Regions from separate parts of the Syntrophotalea acetylenivorans genome, predicted to be linked through region 2. Evidence: predicted binding sites of a transcription regulator. Region 2 holds the regulator's gene; each other region holds the start of a gene.
What was found. The regulator HrcA, encoded in region 2, represses chaperone genes, less so after heat shock. The targets are predictions, from matches to a motif close to TGTTAGCACTCNNNNNNNNNGAGTGCTAACA.
Positions count from the first base shown of each region.

Region 1: rpoH (RNA polymerase sigma factor RpoH) is a predicted target of HrcA. The motif match lies at 3,631-3,661, and genes of this name have one in related genera.
Region 3: groES (co-chaperone GroES) is a predicted target of HrcA. The motif match lies at 3,382-3,412, and genes of this name have one in related genera.

Region 1 is NZ_CP015519.1:2,783,396-2,788,494, forward strand. Features, by position in the region: gene A7E78_RS12750 (acetyl-CoA hydrolase/transferase C-terminal domain-containing protein) at 59-1,618, opposite strand; gene A7E78_RS12755 (outer membrane protein assembly factor BamD) at 1,897-2,637, opposite strand; gene rpoH (RNA polymerase sigma factor RpoH) at 2,747-3,592, opposite strand; gene mnmM (tRNA 5-(aminomethyl)-2-thiouridylate-methyltransferase MnmM) at 4,000-4,617, shown strand; gene recQ (DNA helicase RecQ) at 4,646-5,099, shown strand, end outside.
Region 2 is NZ_CP015519.1:2,310,052-2,315,150, reverse strand. Features, by position in the region: gene dnaK (molecular chaperone DnaK) at 1-702, opposite strand, end outside; gene grpE (nucleotide exchange factor GrpE) at 775-1,347, opposite strand; gene hrcA (heat-inducible transcriptional repressor HrcA) at 1,369-2,409, opposite strand; gene hemW (radical SAM family heme chaperone HemW) at 2,791-3,945, opposite strand; gene A7E78_RS10635 (Na(+)/H(+) antiporter subunit D) at 4,116-5,099, opposite strand, start outside.
Region 3 is NZ_CP015519.1:2,647,125-2,652,223, reverse strand. Features, by position in the region: gene A7E78_RS12135 (gamma-glutamylcyclotransferase family protein) at 1-66, shown strand, start outside; partial or broken gene A7E78_RS12130 (epoxyqueuosine reductase QueH) at 417-1,069, opposite strand; gene groL (chaperonin GroEL) at 1,273-2,928, opposite strand; gene groES (co-chaperone GroES) at 2,975-3,262, opposite strand; ZMP/ZTP riboswitch at 3,559-3,645, shown strand; gene A7E78_RS12115 (pyridoxal-phosphate-dependent aminotransferase family protein) at 3,729-4,808, shown strand.

The sequences.
Region 1 (5,099 bases), 470 kb from region 2:
GAAGAGCCCATCCGTTTTCGGATGGGCTCTTCTTTTGCTACTGTTATGTATGCTGGGGTCAATCCCAGTTTTTGACCTTCATGGTGCCGTGCTCGGCCAGGTGTTGCTGCATGCGGAATACTTTGTCGAGCATGTGCGGTTCGTGGCCGCAGCCTTTGGCCAGGCAGATGCTGCTGGCCCGGTCCAGGTACTCCTGCAGGATCGGCCGGTAATCGGGGTGAGCGCAGCGATAGATGATGGTCTCGGCCCGTTCGCGGGGAGCGAGGCCGCGCAGGTCGGCGAGGCCCTGTTCGGTGACGACCACGTCGAGGTCGTGCTCGGTGTGGTCGACGTGGGGCACCATGGGCACCACGCAGCTGATACCGGTCGGGTCGGTTTTGCTGGGGCGCACCGAGGGGGTGTGCATGATCGACAAAAAGGCGTTGCGCAGGAAATCTCCGGAGCCGCCGATGCCATTGATCATGCGGCTGCCGCCGACCAGAGTCGAATTGGCGTGGGCGTAGATGTCGAATTCCACCGGGGTGTTCATGGCGATGACGCCGAGACGGCGGATGATTTCCGGATTGTTCGCCAGTTGTTGGGGGCGCAGTACGATTTTGCTGGTGTACTCGTCCCACTTGTCGTAGAGCCTCTGGAATCCGCCCTCGCTAAGGGACAGGGAGGTGGCGGAAGCAAAGTTCAATTTGCCCGAGTCGAAGAAGTCGAGCATGGTGTCCTGCAGTACCTCGGTGTAGACGGTCAGGTCGGAAAAGGGGCCGTTAACCAGGCCGCCGACCACGGCATTGGCGATGTTGCCAACCCCCGATTGCAAGGGCAGCAGGTTGGACGGCAGGCGCCCGGCGCGTACTTCGGATTCGAAGAAGTCGAGTATGTGTCCGGCGATACGCTCCGAGACGTGATCGGTGTTGCCCAGCGGTCGGCCGTTGTCCGGTTCGCGGGATTCGACGATGGCCACGACTTTGTTCGGATCGCAGGGCACCCAGGGTTGGCCTATGCGGTCGCAAACCTTGCTGATGAGAAACGGCTGCCGGTTGGGCGGCAGATCCGGAATGATGATGTCGTGCAGCCCCTCGTGGGAGGGGATGGCGGTGTTGAGTTCGATGATCAGTCGTTCCGCAGTCTGAATGATCTCGCTGGCGATGCCGACGGAGCCGGCCAGAATGATGTTGCCTTCGGGGGTGATGGCCGAGGCCTCGATGATGCCGATATCGAGCTTGCCCCCCAGGTCTTTGGTGTAAAAGCCGTAAAGCAGGTCTTGGGCGAACATGGAGAGGTGTTTGTCGTTCATCAGAATGCGGCCGCTGTTGATGCCTTTCTGAATGTTCTTGCCGCTCTGGTAGGGCCAGCGCCTGGAGATCATGTCGAGGGATGCCCAGCGGTCTTCCGTTTCGGTGCCGACGGAAGCGCCGACCAGCAGGTTGAAGCGCAGCTTTCCTTGCAGGTTGTTGGCTTCGACATGGTTGGCTAGCGCCTTGGGTATGGCCTTGGGGTAACCCACGGGGGTGAAGCCTGACCATCCCAGGTTCATGCCGTCCTTGAACAGCGGAAGGACCTCTTCAACAGTTTTGACCCGGTTGCGCAGGATAGGGCAGCCGATTCGGCTTTCTAGGGTGGACATGATTCTACTCCTTGATCTGATAATGCGGACTGCTTCCCTGTCGCCATAGGTTTTCGAGCCAGTAGTTTTACGCAGGTTGCGCAACTATGGGCAATGGCAGAGCGAATATCCAGGGCTTTCGACGGGAGAGTTAATGACCCGATGGGGTCTGATGCCGGAGAACTGCCCGGAATATACGGCGGGTTGTTTACGGTGATGCTGAACTATAAAAGTGCCGTATACGGACGTCAAGAGAAAACCCGGCTGAAAATAAGCCCGGTTTTCTTAGTGAAGCGAAGTCAGAGTTCTTCCCGAAGCAGTTTTTCTGCCTGGGCGTAGTATTCGCTGCCCGGATAATCCTGCAGCATTTTTTCCAGGGTTTTTACTGCCAGGGCAGGGTGGCCGTTGTCCAGATAAGCTTGACCAAGATAGAAAGCGACCTGGTCCAGTCCCGAAAAATCCGGGAAGTCTTCGTAAATGGCGATCAGGCGGTTGATGGCCGAACGGTGCTCACCGGTTTTAAGGTAAAAGCGACCGACGTAGAGTTCGTGTTGGGCCAGATGGTCACGGCAATAGCGAATAATCTCCGGAGCTTCTTTGGCTCGCCAGTCGTCAGGGTAGAGACGTTGCAGGCTTTCAAAGGTGACAATGCTGTTACGGGTTGCCGTCTGATCGCGGTCAATGGCCAGAACCTGATTGAAATAAGACATGCCCAGGCGACTCAATACCCGGGCTGTTTCAGGGTGTCCCGGATGCTGCTTGAGAAAAGTTTCGTAGGCGCTGGCAGCTTCGGGATAGTCCTCTGCCGCAAAATGGGTGTCAGCCAGCAGTAGTTCGGCTTTGGTGTTAATCTCGGCCGATTCATAAATTTCTCGGGCTTTTTCCAGCGAGGTGACAGCTTCCATGTAGTTGCCGTCATCGAATTGGGTTTTGCCCTGGAGGTAATAATCTTCAGCGCTTTTAGGTTGGGGGGGGGCGCCGCCTAGGCAGGCCGCAAGAAAAAAACAAGACAGTAAGACACACAAAAAAGCCGGTTTCATATATCTAGAACCTCAACATTGGATGATTGATAAAAGCTGCGGTAGAGGTTAAGGGATTTGCTGTTGTTTGTCAAACAAACAGGCGTTGTCTGAAAGGCAACAAGCGGGATCAACTGTGAGTGAGGGCGAGTTTCCCTTTGAGTTTTTCTAGCGCGGCTTTTTCGATCTGACGAATGCGCTCGCGACTGACACTGTAATGGTCGGCGAGCTCTTGCAGGGTCTGGGGAGTATCGCAGAGGATGCGTTGCTGAATGATGTGACGCTCTCGTTCCTTGAGTACCGCCAGTGCATCTTCCACCTGGTTGGAAAGAACTTGAGTTTCTTCCTGTTCCAAGAGCAGTGTTTCCTGGTTTTCGCGCTCATCAGCAAGAGAGTCCAACAAGGTATAATCGCTGCCCTCTGTTAGTTTCAGGTCGAGGGATGCGTCCCGGGCGGCCATGCGCAGAGCCATTTCCTCGACTTCGTTGTCGCGCACCGCCAATTCACTGGCAATATCCTGAGGTTCTTCGCGGCCGGTCAAACGCCGCAGAGCGCGCCGGGTCTGGTTGAGTTTGAAAAAGAGTTTCTTCTGAGCCTGAGTCGTTCCGATTTTCACCAGAGACCAGTTTTTCATGATGAAATTATTGATGTAGGCCCGAATCCACCACACGGCATAGGTGATGAATTTAAGTCCCCGCTCAGGATCGAATTTCCTCAACGCCATCATCATGCCGATGTTGCCCTCTTGAATAAGGTCAAGAGTTTTTAGCCCATAGCCTCGATATTCATGTGCGATTTTGACTACGAAACGAAGATTTGCACAGATCAGACGGTGGGCGGACTGCCGGTTGCCATGGTTTTTGTAGGACGTAGCCAGGCGATATTCTTCTTCGCGGCTAAGCAGGTCGAATTTTTTGATCTGGGCAATATATAGGTCAAGGGTGTCGGTAACGACGGGCAGGTAGAGGGTGCTCATTGAAAAGGCCTCCCTGGAATTGAACTTTGTTTGAGTTTTGTTAGCACTCTGATGCTTAGAGTGCTAATACATATAGCAAATCATATTTAATGTTGCAAGCAAAAAGATCTGCTTGCCTTTAACTCCTCTTGCGACATTCATTTTGATGGTGCTTCGGTCTTTGCTTGAAGTCTGTTGAAGGTGTTGACGTGGCAGGGTCGGCTTCCGCTTCAAAGTGCGACCAGATGCGCGTTGACTATCTGCAAGGGGCATATGATAATGAAGGACCATTCGGCCCCCATTGTTTTGTTGGGGCTTCAATGTGGCCTGATCTGGCGTGATTCATGCCGGAGATACTCACGTGATCCGCTATCGCAAAGATGATATGTCTTGCGGCGGCGGGGTGTTCTTTATTCAGGGGCTAGTTCATGACTCTTCCTGCTGGTTTGTTACGTATGGCACCTTGGGCCCATGCCCTGCTGACCGAGGTTCTGCAGCCCGGTGGTCTGGCGGTGGATCTTACTGCCGGAAACGGCCGGGATACTGATTTTTTATTTCGACTGGTGGGCGAGCATGGCAGGGTGCTGGCTTTCGATGTTCAAGAAGAGGCTTTGCAGGCGACGGCCAGCCTGTTGGAGCAGCAGGGGGCAAAGATTCGGTCCGGCAGCCTGAAGGCCGGTGAACCATACGCGGAGTCAGGCATTTATCTGGTGCACGATTGCCATAGCCGTTTGACCAGTTACCTGAGCGAACCGGTTCCTGCCATAATCGCTACTCTCGGTTGCTTGCCCGATAGTGACACCGCTTTTGCCACTGCGTCCCCTTCGACTCTTTCGGCATTGCGGGCAGCTCTTGAATTGCTCCTTCCCGGTGGCCGTCTGGCAGTGATTTGTTATGTCGATCCTTCGGGGCGCGCCACGGAAGCGGAAAAGGTCCAGCAGCTCTTTGCCGGATTGCCGCCTGAATATTGGGATGTATTGCATTTTTCCGTGCCCAACCGCCAAGTTGCGCCGACCCTGTTGGTCGTTGAACGACGGCCGCGATAGCGGGTTTCTTTCCTTTAGCGAGTCGTGAATGTCAGTATTGAAACGGGATCCTCTGGATACCCTGCATAGCGTCTTCGGATACCGATCCTTCCGCCCCTTTCAACAGCAGATTGTCGATGGCTTGATCGCCGGGCAGAGTGCCTTTGTGTTGATGCCCACAGGTGGTGGCAAGTCGATCTGTTACCAGTTGCCTGCATTGCATCGCCCTGGAACCGCCATCGTCGTTTCTCCCTTGATCAGCCTGATGAAAGATCAGGTCGACGCCCTGCGGGTCAACGGCGTCCGCGCGGCATTTTATAATTCATCGCTTCGTAGCGCCGAGGCCCGTCAGGTTCTGGCACAGCTCCACGACGGTCAGTTCGACTTGCTCTATGTCGCTCCAGAGCGATTGATGAGTGAAGGCTTCCTGGAGCGCTTGCGGCAGGTGCCAGTGGCCCTATTCGCTATCGATGAGGCCCATTGCGTCTCTCAATGGGGCCATG
Region 2 (5,099 bases):
ATAGTCGATGATGTGCTGGTCGAAATCCTCGCCACCGAGGAAGGTATCGCCGTTGGTCGATTTGACTTCGAAAACACCATCACCCAATTCGAGGATAGAGATATCGAAGGTACCGCCACCGAGGTCAAAAACGGCGACCTTCTCTTCGCCCTTCTTGTCCATACCGTAGGCCAAAGAAGCGGCGGTCGGCTCGTTGATGATACGCAATACTTCGAGGCCGGCGATCTTGCCGGCGTCCTTGGTGGCTTGACGCTGGGAGTCGTTGAAGTAGGCCGGAACAGTAATAACCGCCTCGGTTACCGCCTCGCCCAGATAGTCCTCCGCGGTCTGCTTCATCTTCTGCAGGATCATGGCCGAAATTTCCGGCGGGCTGTATTTTTTGCCGCGGGCTTCGACCCAGGCATCGCCGTTGTCGGCGTTAATGATCTTAAAGGGGCTGATCTCGATATCCTTGCGTACCGCATCGCTGTCGAACTTGCGACCGACCAGACGCTTGATGGCGAACAGGGTATTTTCCGGGTTCGTTACTGCCTGGCGCTTCGCTTGCTGGCCAACCAGACGCTCACCGCTCTCGGAAAATGCTACCATGGACGGTGTGGTACGGGAACCTTCTGCATTGGCGATAACGATGGGCTCGCCACCTTCCATAACGGCAACACAGGAATTGGTGGTGCCGAGGTCTATACCGATTACTTTACCCATAACTTTATATCCTCCTTGGTGATGTTTTCTTTATATGGCTTAGCGTAAAATCAAAGGCCGGTTAATATTTAATCAATCCTTGGACGAGTCCGCCGGAGCTTTGGCAATCATTACCAGTGCCGGCCGCAACAGCCTGTCATTCAAGGTGTATCCCTTTTGCATTTCTTGCACTACGGTGTTCGGTGCATGTTCGGCGCTCTCCAACTGCCCCATCGCTTCGTGACAGTCGGGACTGAAGGTTTCGCCAATGGCTGCTACCGGGACGACGCCGAGGCGCTCGAGGGTCTTGCGGAACTGGTCGAGAGTCATCTGCACCCCTTCGAGAAGGCCGCCTTCCTGATCTTGCTCAGCATGGTCCACGGCCCGCTCCAGATTATCGAGGATCGGCAGCATATCGCGAAGCAGGTTCTCATTGGCAAAACGAGCCAAGTCCTCTTTTTCACGCTGCATGCGCTTGCGGTAATTCTCCAGCTCAGCCCGCTCCCGCAGATAGAGATCCCAATTCTTTTGAGCCTCGGCCTGACTTTCGGCCAGAACCTCTTCCGCAGAGGGCTCTGACTTTTCGGCTACAGACGCTTCCTCTTCTTGAGGCACCTGATTTACGGCCGCTGCTTTGTCCTGTTCTTGTTTCTTTTTCTGTGGCAAGGGCTTTTTCTCCTTTATCTTTTATTCCGATTCGCTATTTAAAATATCGCTGACCAGGCTGGCGGCATAGTCGACCAGAGGAATCACCATGGCATAAGGCATGCGCGTTGGTCCGATCACACCTAGAATGCCGGTCGTGCCGCGGCGGCTGGAATAACATGAGGTAACCAGACTACAACCTTCGATTTCGCTGTGGTTGTCGGCGCTGCCGATGAGAATCTGCACTCCCTCAACCTGCTGAGCCTTGTCGAGCAGCTCGACCAGCAGGCTTTTTTGATCAAAAGTCCGTAACAGGCGCTTCATGGTGGACAGATCGGCAAACTCCGGTTGCTCCAGAATATTACTCGCGCCTTCGACAAACACCTGCCCCCCCAGATCGAGCTGAAGCACATAGCTGGAAAGGAGCAAAGCCCGGCGTTGCAAACTGTCGAACAGAGCTTGTTCTTGAGCCATTTCGGAAGCTATACGGCTCTTGATTTCTTGAATGGACAGTCCGGAAAATTCCTGATTAAGGTAGTTTGTCACCTCATCCAGTTCGCCTTGGGTGAGGGGGACATCGACCTCTACCAATTTATGCTGCACAATGCCGGTCTGGGTGATAAAAACCACCAACACACGCTGCTCTGCCAATCGCACAAATTCGATACGGCGAAACACCGTCGAAGTAAAGCGCGGCACCATAACCAGACCGGTATAGTTGGAGGTAGCGGACAGAATACGTCCTGCTTCACGCAGCAGACCTTCGGTATCCAGTTCAGGAACCTGGCATTCCCGCCGCAGATGGTCCCGTACTTCGTGGCTCAGCTGCTGAACCCGCAGCAGACTAGCTACGTAAAAACGATACCCTTTGTCCGTCGGTATGCGTCCGGCGGAGGTATGGGGCGAATAAAGATAGCCGAGCTCTTCAAGATCGGCCATAACATTGCGCACTGATGCCGGCGACAGGTTGATGCCGGTTCGACGACTTAACGTCCGTGAGCCCACCGGTTCACCGGTAGTCGTATAGTCTTCGATGATCGCTTGCAGGATCAGTCGACTGCGTTCGCTCAGTTCTTCGCTCATCGCATCCACCCGCCCGTGTCTTGCCTCTTAGCAAAAGACACCTGCCAGGCCCCAAAAGAGATCCCGGCTGAAAAAAGTTCAAGCCGGAAAAACCCGGCCGATCCAACCTGTTAGCACTCATCCAAGCGGAGTGCTAACGGAGCACAACATAACAACGGGTATAGGCTTTGTCAAGGGAAAGGCAGGAGGAAAATAACTACTTTCAACCCGCCTTATTCATGGGGCTTTGTAGCGAAACCGGCAAGTGTGCGTGAGATCGAACCAAGCGCAGGCAATTGCCCTGCAGACGTACTTGCAGTACGTCGAAGCGCAACGAGCGAGCACGGCTTGAAATTGCGTGCTATTGCCTGTTGCAGCAGATGTCTTCATGAATAAGACGGGTTAAAGAAAAAAAGAGATGAAATGATCGAACAACAACCAACCCTGCAAATCGAATCTCCAGCGCCCTGCATCGAGGGTAAGACGCTGGCCGCAACGCCGCACAGCTTCAGGAAAAGCCTCGGCGACACCAAGACCGAACTGGCGAAAAAAATCTTTATCCGAAACCCCTTCCTGGCAACGCAAGCCCAAATAGAGGGTCTCCGCCATAGCCCCCTGTCGATCGAAAGTCTCCAGGGTCACCGCCGGGTCGCGCCCCTGCATAAGCCGTTGCCGGTAGCGATCCAGATCGGCGGGGACCTCCCGCCGCGTACCGTAACCAGCGGGAATAAAGGAGTGGGCTCCAGCGCCTACGGCAAAACAGGGTTGGCGACGCCAATAAGCAAGATTGTGACGACAGCGTCGGTCGGGGAGAGCATAATTGGAGATCTCGTAATGCTCAAAACCGGCGGCAGTGAGTTGTTCATGAACGGTAAGGTAAAGCTCCGGGAATTCATCCTCATCCGGCAACGCCAGTGCTCCTCGAAGCCTCCGTTGCTCAAAGGGAGTTCCCGCCTCCACAGTCAAACCATAACAAGACATGTGATCCGGCTGTAACTGCAACAGAGCGTCAAGATCCTGTAGTAATTCCTTCCGGCCCTGGTTAGGCAAACCGAACATCAGATCGCAACCAACGTTCTCAAAACCGACCTGCCGGGCCCAGGTCACGACCTGAACGGCCTCCTTGGCCGAATGACCGCGCCCCAAAAGCTGCAAAGCGTCGTCTTGCAAAGACTGCACGCCAAAGGACAGACGGTTAACTCCGGCATCCCGGTAACCCTGCAGACTGGCCGCATCGACCGTGCCCGGATTGGCCTCCAGAGAGATCTCGGCATTGGCGCTTAAACCCGCCGTGTACCGGATGCGGTCGAGGATAGCGGCCACCTGGCGAGGAGCCAACAGCGAGGGGGTGCCGCCGCCGAAAAAGACCGTTGCCAGCGGGGCGGTAAAAACTTGCCGCCGGTTCAGCCAGGCCAGTTGCTGCAACAGCAGTTTGACATAGCCGTCCAACTGGGCCTGGTTGCCGACAACCGAATAGAAATCGCAGTAGGGGCATTTGCTGCGACAGAAGGGCACATGCAGATAGAGGGAGGGACCTTGAGGTTCTTGGTTTGCCACTGGGATCATTACCCACGCCGGCAGGCTGTTGAAAAACAGCCTGTGGAGTCCATGGAAAGGCGAATATAATCGAGGACAGGTTATTAAGTCCTTGATTTGGTGAACACGACGGAAGTTTTACTTGCGGCTTGCGATGTTGAAAAACCGTGGATAGGTCTTCTAACTCGCGCCTAGAAAAAAAACAGCAGCGACATGGCCGCCAGGTAGAGTACCGCCAGCAGCACGCCGATGCCCACCGGATAGGTTCCTAGGCGGCTGCGGCACTGGACGGCGACTTCAGTCTCCTGTCGATCGGCGCCTCCTAAGCGGGCCAGCAAGCGCAGCCCGGCCACCTGCAGATAGCCGCCCGGCGCCTCGAAAAAGCGCGACAGCCAGGGCAGAGCACGACGCACAATAAGCTCCTCGCACCAGGCGTTGAGACCGTTCAAAAGACGATCGTCCCAGCGCCGGAAAACCCTCGCGCCGCGGCGATACAACCAATCGGTGTCGACGGCAACGGCAGGTGCCGGCTGGAGTTTCTTAAGCAGCAGGAAGAACCCGAGCATGGTGAAGAGCAGAATCTGCATCGACTCGGAGATGTGATAAGCGGTATAGGGATTGTACTCCACCGGATAAGGCAGCATGTCGTAGAGGTAGGGTGTGTAGACCCCGATGAAGATACACAATGCCGAACCGATGGCCATGGCGGCGATCATATTCCAGGAGGGATCGGCAGCCTGCTCCCAGGTCTCAGGCTTGCAGTTGTTCTTGCCGAACCAGATAAAATACGGAACCTTGAGACCGGTATGGAGAAAGGTACCCGCCGAAGCCAGGGTCAGCAGGAAGGCTGGCCACAACAAGTGGGCCTCGAAACCCGCCGCGACGGTCATCGACTTGCTGACAAATCCGCTGAACAGGGGAAAGGCGGATATGGATAGGCCACCGATCAGGGTAAACAAGAAGGTCCAGGGCATCTTGCGATAGAGGCCGCCCAATTCGGTGAATTTGCTCTGGCCGGTCATCTGCAGCACCGCGCCGCAACCCATAAACAGCAGCCCCTTGTACAGGATATGGGCGAAGGCATGCGCACAGACCCCGTTAATGGCCAGCTGCGTACCGATGCCCACCCCCGCCACCATGTACCCTACCTGGCTGATTATGTGATAAGCCAGCAA
Region 3 (5,099 bases), 340 kb from region 2:
TGTTATCTCTACAATCGACCGACCGCTGGGCTACGGTCGGTCGTTAGCGGCGACTGGTGCGAGTGAACTGATGGGAGGTTCTTGCGCCTGAAACTTTTAGAGGGTAAGGCAGAGATTTGCAGATGCGTTGTTGGTTCTAAAACCCAACAGCAACTACGATCACTGCTGGCAAGCGAAACGAACCGATCGTTTCAGCAACCAAATTTCGAAAGAGGGGCCGCTCAAAGAAATTGCTGCAGCCGTGAGCTGCTCAATGGATTTTAGCCTTCTCCGCACATCCGTAATAACATGCCCCACGCAGTGGCAGCCATTTTTTGCCTACTTTTTGTTGGCTTGGACAAAAAGTAGGGCGGCTGGCGGGCCGCGACCCGCCGGTTTTGATCCTCACAATTCAACCAAGCAATTGCGCTACCAACTTACTCCTCCAACTCCCGCTCAACAAGCGGCCTCCCCCGCTCCTGCCGCCAGCGATTAGTCTCCTGCAAACTAAAGCGGCACCCGCAATATTCCTGATGGTAAAACCCCTCGCGCCGGGAGATCTCGATCATACGCTGCGAACCGCCCCCTTGCGCCAATTGCAATCCCAATAGCTGACCCCAGGATACTTGGCTGCGGCCTGACGACCACAATCATTGACCTGAATCAGATCCTTCCAGCGGGAAATGCCGAGGGTGGTAGCAAAAACCGGAATACCATGATCGGCGGCATAGCGGGCTGTCGCATCCAGACGAAAAGTGAAACAGGCGGTACAGCGACGTCCCCGCTCCGGCTCGCCCTCCAGCCCCTCAACGCTCTTGAACCAAGGCACCAGCAGGTAGTCGGAATCGACAAAAGGGATGCCGAGTTTATCTGCGAAAAGCTGGTTTTCTTCCTTGCGCTTGAGGTATTCGCTATGGGGATGAATGTTGGGATTGCAGAAAAAGAGCGTCACCTCCAGCCCCGCCTTCAGCAGGGTCTCCATAATCCCCCCGGAACAGGGCGCGCAACAAGAATGGAGCAGTACTGACCTGGCACCATCCGGCGGCACCAGAAGGTTTCGATCGTCTTTCTTCCTATTTTTTTTGCTCATATTCTCTGATTCCTTCGCTTCCCGAGCCGGTGCCTTCAGACCAGGCACATAGCAGTATACGCCCTCTGAAAAAATCCAACAAGTTCTGCCCATTCACCGAACCGGATGAGCGAAGCCCCCTCAGACAAGGCTAAGCAAAAAGCCCCCGGCGACTAGCCGGGGGCTTTTGTGTTGCTTACTATCTATTCAGCCAGCAGGGACGCTTACATCATGCCGCCCATGCCGCCCATGCCACCCATGCCGCCGGGCATACCGCCAGGCATGCCGCCCATGGCATCATCAGCCTTGGGCAGTTCTGCAACGCAAGCTTCGGTGGTCAGCATCAGGCCGGCCACGGAAGAAGCATTTTGCAGGGCGCTGCGAACCACTTTGGTCGGGTCGATGATACCGGCCTCGATCATGTCGCAGTACTCGTCGATGGCAGCGTTGAAGCCGTAGGAGCCCTTTTCGCCAGCCACCTGGTTGACGACGATGGAACCTTCCATGCCAGCATTGGCGGAAATCTGACGCAGGGGCTCTTCGAGAGCGCGGCGTACGATATTCAGGCCGAACTTCTGCTCGCCCACCAGCTCCAGACCTTCCAGAGCGGCGATGCAGCGGATCAGAGCTACGCCGCCACCGGGGACGATGCCTTCTTCAACGGCAGCGCGGGTAGCGTGCAGGGCGTCTTCGACGCGGGCCTTCTTCTCTTTCATTTCGGTTTCGGTAGCAGCGCCGACCTTGACCACGGCGACACCGCCGACCAGCTTGGCAAGACGCTCCTGGAGCTTTTCCTTGTCGTAGTCGCTGGTACTCTCTTCGATCTGGGCACGGATTTGAGCTACGCGAGCGTTGATATCGGACTCGGCGCCGGCACCGTCGATGATGGTGGTGTTTTCCTTGTCGATGACGATACGCTTGGCGTGGCCGAGCTGATCGATGGTGGCCGCTTCGAGCTTCAGGCCTACTTCTTCAGCGATCACGGTACCACCGGTCAGGATAGCGATGTCTTCGAGCATGGCCTTACGGCGGTCGCCGAAACCAGGAGCCTTTACGGCAGAAACGTTGAGGGTACCACGCAGTTTGTTGACAACCAGGGTAGCCAGCGCTTCGCCTTCGATGTCTTCAGCGATGATGAGCAGCGGACGGCCCTGCTTGGCCACGGCTTCAAGAACACCGACCATGTCGCGCATGTTGCTGATCTTCTTGTCGTGGATCAGGATCAGAGCGTCCTCCATAACCGCTTCCATACGCTCAGGATCGGTCACGAAGTAAGGAGACAGGTAGCCGCGATCGAACTGCATGCCTTCCACAGTTTCCAAAGAGGTCTCCATGGCCTTGGCTTCCTCAACGGTGATAACGCCTTCCTTGCCGACCTTCTCCATGGCCTCGGCGATGATGTTGCCGATGGTGGCATCGCTATTGGCGGAGATGGTGCCAACCTGAGCGATTTCCTTGTGGTCCTTGATGGGCTTGGACAGCTCCTGCAGGTGGGCGACAGCGGCCTCAACAGCCTTGTCGATGCCCCGCTTGATTTCCATGGGGTTGTGACCGGCGGTAACCAGCTTGACGCCTTCGCAGTAGATGCCCTGGGCCAGCACGGTAGCGGTGGTGGTACCGTCACCGGCGACGTCGGAAGTCTTGGAAGCGACTTCCTTGACCAGCTGGGCGCCCATGTTTTCAAACTTGCCTTCCAGCTCGATTTCCTTGGCAACGGAAACGCCGTCCTTGGTGATCAGGGGAGCGCCGAAAGACTTGTCGATAACGACGTTGCGCCCTTTGGGGCCGAGGGTCACCTTGACCGCGTTGGCCAGCTGGTTGACACCGTCGAGAATAAGGCTACGGGCTTCTTGCCCGAATTTGATTTCTTTAGCGGACATATCTTTAAATCTCCTTTTGAATTCTTAGGGATTAAATCGTATAGCTTTATTCGAGCACGCCGAGGATATCTTCTTCGCGCATGATCTGGTATTCGATACCGTCGATCTTGACTTCGCTGCCGGCATACTTGCCGAACAGGATCCGATCGCCAACCTTCACATCCATGGGCAGAACGGTGCCGTCTTCAGTCACCTTGCCCTTGCCAACGGCCTTGATAATGCCCTGCTGGGGCTTTTCCTTGGCGGAATCGGGAATAATGATGCCTCCGGCGGTAGTAGTTTCCTCTTCTACCCTTTCGACGATGATGCGATCACGCAACGGTCTGATGTTCATGTCAAACTCCTTTCACTGATTCAATGATGTCACTAAAAGTTGCAGCGGGACTGCCCGCGCACGTTTACGAGCCAAAATAAAAAAGCTCAGTTACCAACCAAGCCTCTTCCTCTAACGCACGTTAGCACTCAAATGGCGGGAGTGCTAACAGCAGAGCTAAATATAAGCAGCAGGCTTTTATTGTCAAGGCTTTTCTCCGGATTTTTTTACCGCCGCCTCAACTTTAAAAGACATGGGGATTATCTTGACAGCCCGCAAAGGGATATGATACTTACCCGAATAACAAACACAATTTGACGGTCTTCTGCAACTGGCGCTAAGGTGGGTTTACCACCGGGGAGCAGACCTACAGACCACGACAGCCGTACGCCTGGGCACCTATAGTAGAAATATATAGGGACCAGGCGTTTTTTATTTGGCCATTTTAGATTTTAACCAAATTATTGAATATAAAGGAGCCCCTAACATGAGCAAAAAACTCTACATTCCGGGACCGGTTCAAATCAGCCCGGACGTCATGGAAGCCATGACCGCACCGATGATCGGCCACCGCATGAAAGAATACGCGGAACTGCACGCCGAAGTTACCACCGGCCTCAAGCAACTGTTAAACGCCCCCGGCCCGGTGTTCCTCTCGACCTCCAGCGCCTTTGGCGTAATGGAAGGTGCAGTACGCAACCTGGTACAGAAGCGCTGCGCATGCTTTGCCAACGGCGCCTTCAGCAACAAGTGGCACAATGTTACCGAACGCTGTGGCCTGCAGGCCGATCTGTTTACCGCCGACTGGGGCCAGCCGATCACTGCGGCAATGGTTGACGAGGCTCTAGCGACTGGTAAATACGATGCCATGACCATGGTGCACAACGAGACCAGCACCGGCGTCATGTCGCCCCTCGAAGAGATCGCCGAGGTGATGCGCAAATATCCCGAGGTCTCCTTCATCGTTGACAGTGTCTCCTCCATGACCGCGGTGCCCATCGATGTTACCGCTCTGGGTATCGACGTCTGCCTGGCCGGCGTACAGAAGGCTTTCGGCCTGCCCCCGGGTCTGGCGGTCTTCGCCGTCAGCCCCAAAGCTCTCGACAAGGCCCGCACCACCCCCAACCGCGGTTACTACTTTGACTTCATCGAGTTCGAAAAGAACGACCTGAAGAACAACACCCCAAGCACCCCCTGCATCAGCCTGATCTTCGCCTTGCGCCATCAGCTGCAGAAGATGTTCGCCGAGGGGCTGGACAACCGCTATGCCCGCCATCGCCGCATGGCCCAGGCCACCCGCGACTGGGTTATCGCTCAAGGCTTTGGCCTCTTTGCCGCCGACTCCTGCGCCTCTATGACCCTGACCGCCGGCACCAACGACGGCCGCACCGATCTTGAGCAGCTGAAAAAGCTGGCCGGAGAGCGAGGCTACGCCATCGATAACGGCTACGGCAAGATCAAGAACCAGACTTTCCGCATTCCCCATATGGCCGATGCCACTATGGCCAGCATGGAAGAGTTTTTCAGTGTGCTGGAAGAGCTGTTGCCTCAGGTCCGCACAGCCTGAGCCTCAAGCGCCAGCCTTTTACCACCCAAGCAAGACCAAAAAAGCTCCCGTCAGGGAGCTTTTTTGGTTTAGGCCACGCCATGGTCGTTGAGGGCCAGCAAATAGCAAGCGTTACCAACCCCTTTATCGCCTCCCAAAAGCTATAGATTGAATGAATAGAATCAAGAGAAGCCGGTAAAAAAAGGCCGGTCCCTATTCGAGCTTATCCCTTATGTACTTTAATGACGCTCCCGGAAAAACCCTTTGTCAAAACATTCTGTTTCTTGACTTTTAACATTACACCAAAAAATT